Regions from separate parts of the Streptomyces sp. NPDC048481 genome, predicted to be linked through region 2. Evidence: riboswitches for the same ligand, from Rfam matches in the RefSeq annotation. Region 2 holds a riboswitch; each other region holds the start of a gene.

Region 1 (3,233 bases), on a different contig from region 2:
CAGAGTTCCTCGAAGTTCTCGTACAGGAAAGACTCTTTGTGGTGCGCCAGGCACCAGGCCGCCATGATCGAGCCGCCGCGCGACACGATGCCGGTCTTGCGGTTGGCGGTGAGCGGAACATACGCAAGACGCACGCCTGCGTGGACGGTCATGTAGTCGACGCCCTGTTCGGCCTGCTCCACGACCGTGTCCTTGTAGATCTCCCAGGTCAGCTCCTCGGCGCGCCCGTCGACCTTCTCCAGCGCCTGGTACAGCGGCACGGTGCCGATGGGAACGGGGGAGTTGCGCAGCACCCACTCGCGGGTGGTGTGGATATTGCGTCCCGTGGACAGGTCCATGACCGTGTCGGCACCCCACCGGGTGGCCCAGGTCATCTTCTCGACCTCCTCCTCGATGGAGGACGTCACGGCCGAGTTTCCGATGTTGGCGTTGACCTTGACCAGGAACCTCTTGCCGATGATCATCGGCTCGATCTCCGGGTGATTGACGTTGGCCGGCAGCACGGCACGGCCGGCGGCGATCTCCTCACGGACCGCCTCGGGAGAAACGTTCTCTCGGATGGCAACGAACTCCATCTCGGGGGTGATCTCCCCCCGCCGCGCATACGCGAGCTGGGTGACGGCCTTGCCGTCCCGGCTGCGGCGCGGGAGCCGGGGCCGGCCGGGGAAGACGGCGTCGAGGTTACGCAGACCGCCACGCGGCGAGGTGTGCTTGATGCCGTCGTCCTCGGGGCGGATCGGACGCCCCGCGTACTCCTCGGTGTCTCCACGGGCGATGATCCAGCTCTCACGCAACGGCGAAAGGCCCCTGCGGACGTCGGTCTCGACGAGTGGATCGGTGTACGGGCCTGAGGTGTCGTAGAGCGTGACCGACTTCCCGTTGGTCAGATGCACCTGACGGACCGGTACCCGGAGGTCGGCGCGAGCGCCGTCGACATACCCCTTGTGCCAGCCGATGGACTTCCTGGCCTCCGCGTCGCTCCCGTCGACGGCAGTCGCACCAACCGCATGCGCGTCGAGCGGGCTTTCGGTGGGTGCGTCCGCGTTGAGCGGGCTCTCGTCCGCCGCGTTCTCGCTGGTCGCGTTCTGCACGGAGGCAGGCGTGCGTGCGTCCTTCTTGGTCATGAGACCTACTCCCTACGCCGGCATTACCCGGTAACAGGTTCGGCGGTCGACGCAGCGGCTACCGTCCACCGACGTTTCATGTGAAACATCCCTCGACGTGAGGGACGTTCCACGTGAAACATCGCGAAGACGGAGGTCAGCGCCCTCTCAGCCCGGTGCTCCGAGCTCCCGCGTGTGCAAAAGTGCCTCCACGCTAGCGTCAATCCGGGCGCGGTGAACAGAGGGCCCCCGTCGTTCTTGCGATGATCGGTCGGTGACCACTCCACCCCCTCCCCCGTTCCCGTCCGAGCCGCACGGTCGTCCAGGCGCCGGAAACGGCCCAGCCGACAGCCCTGGCGGTGTCTCCGGGGACGGTCAGAAAAGTCCTCAGGACGTCAACCGCGGTGGCAGTGGCACTGGTGACGGCTTTGGGCAGCCTCACCACCCCGGGCGTGCTCAGGGGCAGGGGCCCGGCCAGGAGCCGGGGTACGCGGGAGGGCTGGGCGGCCTGAGGCGCGCCCGGACGCCGGGCGGTCAGGGGCCTGACGCCGGCCCTGGCAGGAACCCGGGCACGGCGCAGGACCGCAGGGGTGGCTACGAGGGCGGTTACGCGTACGGGTACGGGAGCGATGCGGGCGGCAACGGCCTCCATGAGGGCCGGCCCCGGCACGACGGGGAAGATGAGCAAGGCCATGGTCCCGGACGCGGAACCGGCTCCCACCCCGTTCCAGGTCCTGGCGCCGGCTTCGGCTCGGCCCCGGGCCGGGGCCATGGCCTCGGCCTCGGCCTCGACCCGCAGAGCGGGCACGGGGTGGGGGTCGGCGTCCGTGGACCGGTGTCGGGAGACACGCCGGGGACCGGATCCGCCGACGAACCTGCACCCGCCCGACACGGTGAGCACCAGCTCGGGCAGGGGCACGGGCACGGGCATTCTCATGGTCACAGCCACAGCCACGGTCCGGCCGCTCCCGTCTCCCGGCATCTGCGGAAGGTCATCGCGGCCACCCTCATCCCGTTCGGCGTCGCCGTCCTGGCCGGGCTCGTGGTGCTGTGGCCCGGCGGCGCGCCGGCACACGAACGCACCGGGGTCGGATTCGACCGGCAGACCCAGCAGGCCACGGTCACCGAGGTCGTGAGCGTGAGCTGCGCCTCGGTGAACGCCTCGGGCGCCGCTCCGACGGGTGACACGTCGACGGCCGAGGGCTCTTCGGCGCAGCAGCAGGCGAAGGGCACCTGCAAGAAGGCGACGATCCGGGTGGACACGGGCGACGACAAGGGCCGTACGTTCACGGAGATCGTCCAGCCGGACCAGACCCGGCAGTTGGAGCAGGGCGAGAAGGTCGTGGTCGCCTACGAGCCCTCCGCACCGAAGGACCTGCAGTACTCGGTCACCGACGTGAACCGCCGCATTCCGATGTCCGTGCTGGCCGGCATCTTCGCGATCGCGGTCGTGGTCGTCGGGCGGCTCCGGGGCGTGATGGCTCTGGTCGCGCTGGCCATCAGCTTCCTGGTGCTGAACTTCTTCGTGCTGCCGGCGATCCTGCAGGGCTCGAACCCGTTGGTCGTGGCGGTGGTGGGATCGAGCGCGATCATGTTGATCGCCCTGTACCTGTGTCACGGGCTGTCGGCCCGCACCTCTGTCGCCGTACTCGGCACCCTGGTCTCCCTGCTGCTCATCGGCGTTCTCGGTTCGCTGTTCATCGACTGGGCTGCGCTGACCGGCAACACGGACGACAACACGGGCCTGATCCACGGCCTGTACCCGTCGATCGACATGAGCGGCCTGCTGCTCGCCGGCATCATCATCGGCTCGCTCGGCGTCCTCGACGACGTGACGGTCACCCAGACGTCGGCGGTCTGGGAACTGCACGAGGCCAACCCCTCGATGGGCCGACGAGGGCTCTACCGGGCGGGCATCCGTATCGGCCGCGACCACATCGCTTCGGTCGTCAACACCCTGGTCCTCGCCTACGCCGGCGCCGCCCTGCCGCTGTTGCTGCTGTTCTCGATCGCGCAGAGCAGTGTGGGCGGCGTCGCCAACAGCGAGTTGGTGGCGGAGGAGATCGTCCGGACGCTGGTGGGCTCGATCGGCCTGGTCGCCTCCGTACCGGTCACGACACTGCTGGCCGC
Region 2 (3,233 bases):
CACGGTGGTGTCGAGGCGCACCCCCCACAGCTCGTCGAGCAGCCCGCCGCGCCCGACGAGCGCGAGGAAGGCCGTGCCCACGACGACCGTCGGCAGCACGAACGGGACGGTGACGACGGCGCGCACCACCTGCCTGCCCGGGAAGTCCAGACGCGCGAGGACGTAGGCGCCCGGCAGCGCCACCAGCAGGGTGAGCGCGGTGGAGGCGAGCGCCTGCCAGGTGGTGAACCACAGCACGTGCCGGACGTCGGACTGCCCGAGCACGTCCCACAGCCGCCCGAAGCGCCACGCCCCGTCGACGTGGAGTCCCCGCGCGACGATCGCGGCGACCGGCCAGGCGAAGAAGACCGCGAAGAACGCGACGGGCACGGTCAGCAGGCCGAGCCGGGCCGCCGCGCCCCGCCGGCCGGCTCCCTTGCGCGGGCCTACTTCAGTACGAGCGAGGTCCACGACTTGACCCACTGGTCGCGACGGTCGGCGATCTTCGCCGGGTCCATGGTCTCGGGAGCCTTGGCGGCGGGCCCGAACCGGGTGAACTCGGCGGGCACGGCCGCGTCCTTCGCCACCGGGTAGACGAACATGTTGAGCGGCATGTCCTGCTGGAACTCCTTGCCGATCAGGAAGTCGATCAGCGCCTTGCCGCCCTCGCTGTTGCCGGCGTTGCTCAGCAGGCCCGCGAACTCGATCTGCCGGAAGCAGGTGCCGGTCGCGACGCCGGTCGGCGCGGTGGCCGGCTTCGGGTCGCCGTAGATCACCTCGGCGGGCGGCGAGGAGGCGTACGAGACGACGAGCGGCCGGTCCGCCTTCGCCTTCTTGCCCCCGGCGGAGCCGGAGAACTCCTCGTTGTAGGCCTGCTCCCAGCCGTCGACCACCTTGACGCCGTTGGCCTTGAGCTTCTTCCAGTAGCCCTCCCAGCCTCCGTCGCCGTACTTCGCGGCCGTGCCGAGCAGGAAGCCGAGGCCGGGCGAGGAGGTGGAGGCGTTCTCGGTGACGAGGAGGTCCTTGTAGGCGGGCTTGACCAGGTCGTCGAAGGAGGCGGGCGGCGCCAGCTCGTGCGCGGCGAAGTACGCCTTGTCGTAGTTGACGCAGATGTCGCCGAAGTCGACCGGCGTGACCCGGTGCTTCTTCGCGTCCAGCTGGTACCGGCCGTCGACCCGCGCCAGCCCCTTGGCCTCGTACGACTGGAACAGCCCGTTGTCGAGGGCGCGCGACAGCAGGGTGTTGTCGACGCCGAAGAAGACGTCGCCCTGCGGGTGGTCCTTGGTGAGGATCGCCTTGTTGACGGCCTGCCCGGCGTCGCCGTCCTTGAGGACCCGCACCTTGTACCCGGACCGCTTCTCGAAGTCGGCGAGGACGCTCTTGGAGACGGCCCACGAGTCGTGGCTGACGAGGGTGACCGTCTTCGAGGACGCCGAGGCCGTCGAGCCGGTCGTGCCCGAGGCGCCCTTGCCGTCCGTGGACCCGCACGCGGACAGCACGGGCGACACGACCAGGCCGAGCCCGACGGCCACGGCCACGAAGGTCTTGTTCTGCACTGGATTTTCCTCCTGGGGTTGACCAGGAAGAGACGCGGCCCCGCCCGGGTCCGCACGGACTCCGGGCAGGGCGCAACAGCTCGAGTGATGACCGAACTTCCTACCCAGAATGACCTGGGCGAGGTTCAGAGGGTCTGCGGGCCTGGGTGCCGCACTCTCAGCGCTGTGGCGCTCCCCTGTCGGAATATGAAGATGTCGGAATATGAAGTTGCGTACGGTCCTCAGACTACCGCTCGGTGGCCGCGAGCTGACCGCACGCCCCGTCGATCTCCTGACCACGGGTGTCCCGGACGGTCACGGGCACCCCGTGCGCGGCGATCGCCTCGACGAAGGCCTTCTCGTCCTCGGGCCGCGAGGCCGTCCACTTCGAGCCCGGAGTCGGGTTCAGCGGGATCAGGTTGACGTGCACGGGCTTGCCGCGCAGCAGCCGGCCCAGCCGGTCACCACGCCACGCCTGGTCGTTGATGTCCCGGATCAGCGCGTACTCGATGGACAGCCGGCGGCCCGACCGCGCGGTGTACTCGAACCCGGCGTCCAGCACCTCGCGCACCTTCCACCGCGTGTTCACGGGGACGAGGGTGTCGCGCAGTTCGTCGTCCGGCGCGTGCAGGGAGATCGCCAGGCGGCACTTGAAGCCCTCGTCGGAGAACCGCTGGATGGCCGGCACCAGCCCGACCGTCGACACGGTGATCCCGCGCTGCGACAGCCCGAGCCCGTCCGGCGCCGGGTCGGTCAGCGCGCGGATGGCGCCGACGACCCGCTTGTAGTTGGCGAGCGGCTCGCCCATCCCCATGAAGACGATGTTGGAGAGCCGGGCCGGCCCGCCGGGCACGTCCCCGTCGCGCAGCGCCCGCATCCCGTCGACGATCTGGTGCACGATCTCGGCGGTGGACAGGTTCCGGTCGAGCCCCGCCTGCCCGGTGGCGCAGAACGGGCAGTTCATCCCGCACCCCGCCTGCGAGCTGATGCACATGGTCACCCGGTCCGGGTAGCGCATCAGCACCGACTCCACGAGCGTGCCGTCGAACAGCCGCCACAGCGTCTTGCGGGTGGTCCCCTGGTCCGTCGACTGGTGCCGCACGACCGACATCAGATCCGGCAGCAGCGCCTCGCGCAGCTTCTCGCGCGCGCCGGCCGGGATGTCCGTCCACTCCGCCGGGTCGTGCGCGTACCGGGCGAAGTAGTGCTGCGCCAGCTGCTTGGCACGGAACGGCTTCTCCCCGATCTCCGCCACGACCTCCTTACGCTCGGCGGGCGAGAGGTCGGCGAGATGCCGCGGCGGCTTCTTGGCTCCGCGGGGGGCGACGAAAGTGAGTTCTCCGGGTGCAGGCATAACACGTCCAGTGTGGCAGATCATCGCCGGGGGCCCGGGCCGGGTGCGGGGTGGGGGTGGTCACCCGCCCCGCTCCGGAGCTCGATCGGGGACGCAGAGGGTCATGGGTGGGCCGGTACGACGCTGGGTGGGCCGGTACGACGCGGAGGCCGGACCGTCCGCGCTCGCACACGGCGTGGACCCCGGTTCGCATCCGGGTTTGGCCACCCTGGGTTCCCGGGGCGCGCGCCGGCATCCCTCGATGTCGGGGGCGTCCCCGGGGCGGGTGTGTCGGGCCCGCCCCGGGGCGGGCCGGGGCTCATGCCGGCAGCGGGCCCGTCGGTTCGTCGAGCGCTGCGGGCTACGCCGTGCGGTGCTCCAGTCGG
Region 3 (3,233 bases), on a different contig from region 2:
GTGCCGGCCGCGAACTGCCGCCGCTCGCCGTTGACCGAGACGGTGAGCCGGGCGGCGGGCGCGGTCGGGGTGGCGGGCGCGGTCGGGGTGGCCGGTGCGGTCGGGGTGGGCGGGGTGCTCATGCGGGCTGCTCCGTGAGTGCGGCGACGCCGAAGCGCCGGGGAGTGAAGGGACGGGCCTCGTCCGGGAGTTCCCCGGTGGCCAGGACCTGCGCCATCGCGTCACCGGTCACCGGCGTCAGCAGCACGCCGTTGCGGTAGTGCCCGGTCGCCAGCGACAGCCCCGCGAGCCCGGTCGGCCCGAGCAGCGGCGCGTTGTCCGGGGACGCGGGGCGCAGACCCGCGCGCGTCTCGGTGAGCGGCAGTTCGGTGATCCCCGGGATCAGCTCGTGGGCGTCGCGCAGCAGTTCGTACACGCCTCCGGCCGTCACCGTCGTGTCCCAGCCCAGCTCCTCGCTGGTCGCCCCCACCACCAGCTCGCCGTTGTCGCGCGGCACCAGATAGACCTGGCTGCCGCGCACCACGGCCCGCACGGTCCGGCTGAGGAACGGCGCGCATCGCTGCGGCACGGTCAGCCGCAGCACCTGCCCCTTCACGGGCCGCACGGGCGGCAGCACGTCCCGCGGGACCCCCGCGAGCCGCCCGCTCAGACTGCCCCCGGCGAGCACCGTCTGCCCCGCCGAGAGCGCCGTGCCGTCCCGCACGACGGCCCCCGCGGCCCGCTCGCCCGCCACGGTCAGCCGCTCGGCCCAGACCCGGTGGAAGACCACGCCCGCCCGTTCGCACGCGCTCACCAGGGCCCGCGCGAGCCGCCGCGGGTCGACCTGGTGGTCGCCGTCCACCCGCAGCCCGCCGCGCACCCCCGGCGCGAGCATCGGCTCCAGGCGCCGGCACTCCCGCCCGGACAGCCACTCCGAATCCAGCCCCGACTGCCGCTGCAACGCGTGCAGTTCGCGCAGGTGCGCCCGGTCGTCGGCGTCCAGCGCGACGGCCAGCGTGCCGCACCGCCGGTAACCGAGGTCCTGTCCGGTCAGCTCCGTGAGTTCGGCGGCGAAGCCCGGATAGCGCCGTGCCGACGCCAGGTTGAGGCCGAGCAGCGTCTGCTCGCCGTGGTGCAGTTCGGTGACGGCGGCCAGCATCCCGGCGGCCACCTGGGCGGCCCCGCCGCCCGGCTCCGGGTCGACCACCGCCGTGGCGAGCCCGCGCTGTGCGGCCCGCCAGGCCGTGACCAGCCCGATGATCCCGCCCCCGATCACGAGGACGTCTGACGTACGCGGAGACGACATGGGCGTCCAGCCCCTCCCTTCGCCGGCATGACCCGGATCAGGTTCGTACGGTCGGAGGCCGCCAGCCTCCCTCTCAGCCCGGTGCGTCCGGGCTCCCGCGAGTGCTCTACGGTGGCCACCCTAGCCCGCCGCCGCACACCGCAGTAAGGGAGCCTCCGCGCATGGCCAAGTCACTGGACGGCCTCGTCCTCGCCCCGGTGGCCGACCAGGCGCCCGGCCAGGTCGGCGTCCGCACCCGCTTCGCGTACCACGAGCGGGACGGGGCGGTGTGGGCCGACTACGCGGGCGGCGACGTCGTACGCGGCCATCTGCTGGGTACCCGGGAGGGGGACCGGCTCGACTTCCGGTACGTCCAGCTCAAGCGCGACGGGACGACGTCCTCCGGGCACTGCGTGTCCACGGTGGCCGAGCTGCCCGACGGCCGGGTGCGTCTCGACGAGCGCTGGGAGTGGGAGTCGCAGCCGGGCAGCGGGACGAGCGTCGTGGAGGAGATCCCCGGCGGTGCGGACGGCCCCGGCGGCGACGGTGTGGAGCAGGTCACGGAGCACGGCCGCTGACTGACTGATCGTCAGGTGTCTAAGGTGATCGGGTGAGTGAGCAGAGGCGGGAAGAAGGCGGGCCGGACAGGCGCCGCGTGGTGATCGTGGGCGCGGGCATGGCCGGCGTGCAGACCGCGGTGGCCCTGCGTGAACAGGGCTTCGGCGGCCGGGTGACGCTGCTGGGCGCCGAACCCCATCAGCCCTACGACCGGCCGCCGCTGTCCAAGGCCGTGCTGCTCGGCAAGGCCGAGGGATCCGCCCTGGACGTCGACTTCGACGGCCTCGGCATCGAGCTGGAACTCGGCCGCGAGGTCCTCGGCCTGCGCGCGGGCGACCACGAGCTGGACACCGCGCGCGGACCCGTCGCGTACGACGTCCTCGTCCTCGCCACCGGCGCCGAGCCGATCCCGCTGCCCGGCGCGCAGGGCGTGCCCGGCGTGCACCTGCTGCGCACCCTGGACGACGCCGGACGTCTGCGGCCCGTGCTCGCCGGCCGGCACGACGTCGTGGTCGTCGGCGCGGGCTGGATCGGCGCGGAGTTCGCCACGGCCGCGCGCGAGGCGGGCTGCGAGGTCACCGTCGTCGAGGCCGCCGACCGGCCGCTGGCCGGGGCCCTGCCCGCCGAGGCCGCCGCGCCGATGGCCGCCTGGTACGCCGACAGCGGCGTCGCGCTGCGCACTCGCGCGCGCGTGGAGCGCGTCGAGCCGGGCGCGGTGGTCCTCGACGACGGCTCGCGACTGCCCGCCGAGGCCGTCGTCGTCGGCATCGGCGCCCGCCCCGCCACCGCCTGGCTGGCCGGCTCGGGCGTCGAACTCGGCGCGCACCGCGAGATCGTGGCCGACGCCGGCCTGCGCACCCGCCTGCCGGACGTGTACGCGGTCGGCGACTGCGCCTCCTTCCCCTCCGGCAGGTACGGCGAGCGGCTGCTCGTCCACCACTGGGACAACGCGCTCCAGGGTCCGCGCACGGTCGCTGCGAACATCGTCGGCGAGGCCACCGACGAACCCGCGGCCGTCTACGACCCCGTCCCGTACTTCTGGTCCGAGCAGTTCGGCCGCTTCGTCCAGTACGCCGGCCACCACGCGCACGCCGACGCCGTCGTGTGGCGCGGCGACCCCGGCGGGCCCGCGTGGACGGTCTGCTGGCTGCGCGAGGACCGCCTGGTCGCGCTGCTGGCCGTGGGGCGGCCCCGCGACCTCGCCCAGGGCAAACGGCTGATCGAGGCGGGCACGCCCCTGAACCCGCGGCTCCTCGCGGACCCGGCGCGGCCGCTGAAGGGCGCGACGGCCTGAGCCCGGGCGGGCCCGGTCGGACCGGCCCGGCTTCCGACTGTCGGTGGCAGATGGCAGGCTTGTTCCCGTGACCGAGATTGACGCAAAGACCGATGCCCTCGTCCCCGCCTGGCTCAC

What was found. A riboswitch is a leader RNA that binds a small molecule or an ion and turns the genes downstream of it on or off. The one in region 2 is predicted to bind thiamine pyrophosphate.
Region 1: it holds a riboswitch for thiamine pyrophosphate, as region 2 does, so the genes downstream of both, thiC (phosphomethylpyrimidine synthase ThiC) here and ACGFSH_RS25165 (thiamine ABC transporter substrate binding subunit) in region 2, are expected to answer to the same signal.
Region 3: it holds a riboswitch for thiamine pyrophosphate, as region 2 does, so the genes downstream of both, thiO (glycine oxidase ThiO) here and ACGFSH_RS25165 (thiamine ABC transporter substrate binding subunit) in region 2, are expected to answer to the same signal.

Annotation. Positions count from the first base shown of each region.
Region 1 covers NZ_JBICXC010000003.1:570,925-574,157, reverse strand. Annotated here, with positions in the region: gene thiC (phosphomethylpyrimidine synthase ThiC) at 1-1,124, opposite strand, end outside; TPP riboswitch at 1,117-1,306, opposite strand; gene ACGFSH_RS13265 (YibE/F family protein) at 1,939-3,233, shown strand, end outside.
Region 2 covers NZ_JBICXC010000009.1:68,620-71,852, forward strand. Annotated here, with positions in the region: gene ACGFSH_RS25160 (ABC transporter permease) at 1-450, opposite strand, end outside; gene ACGFSH_RS25165 (thiamine ABC transporter substrate binding subunit) at 426-1,535, opposite strand; TPP riboswitch at 1,615-1,723, opposite strand; gene rlmN (23S rRNA (adenine(2503)-C(2))-methyltransferase RlmN) at 1,762-2,868, opposite strand; gene ACGFSH_RS25175 (SRPBCC family protein) at 3,209-3,233, opposite strand, start outside.
Region 3 covers NZ_JBICXC010000001.1:1,054,841-1,058,073, forward strand. Annotated here, with positions in the region: gene thiS (sulfur carrier protein ThiS) at 1-122, opposite strand, end outside; gene thiO (glycine oxidase ThiO) at 119-1,285, opposite strand; TPP riboswitch at 1,283-1,394, opposite strand; gene ACGFSH_RS04485 (hypothetical protein) at 1,447-1,842, shown strand; gene ACGFSH_RS04490 (NAD(P)/FAD-dependent oxidoreductase) at 1,875-3,116, shown strand; gene ACGFSH_RS04495 (Rv2175c family DNA-binding protein) at 3,184-3,233, shown strand, end outside.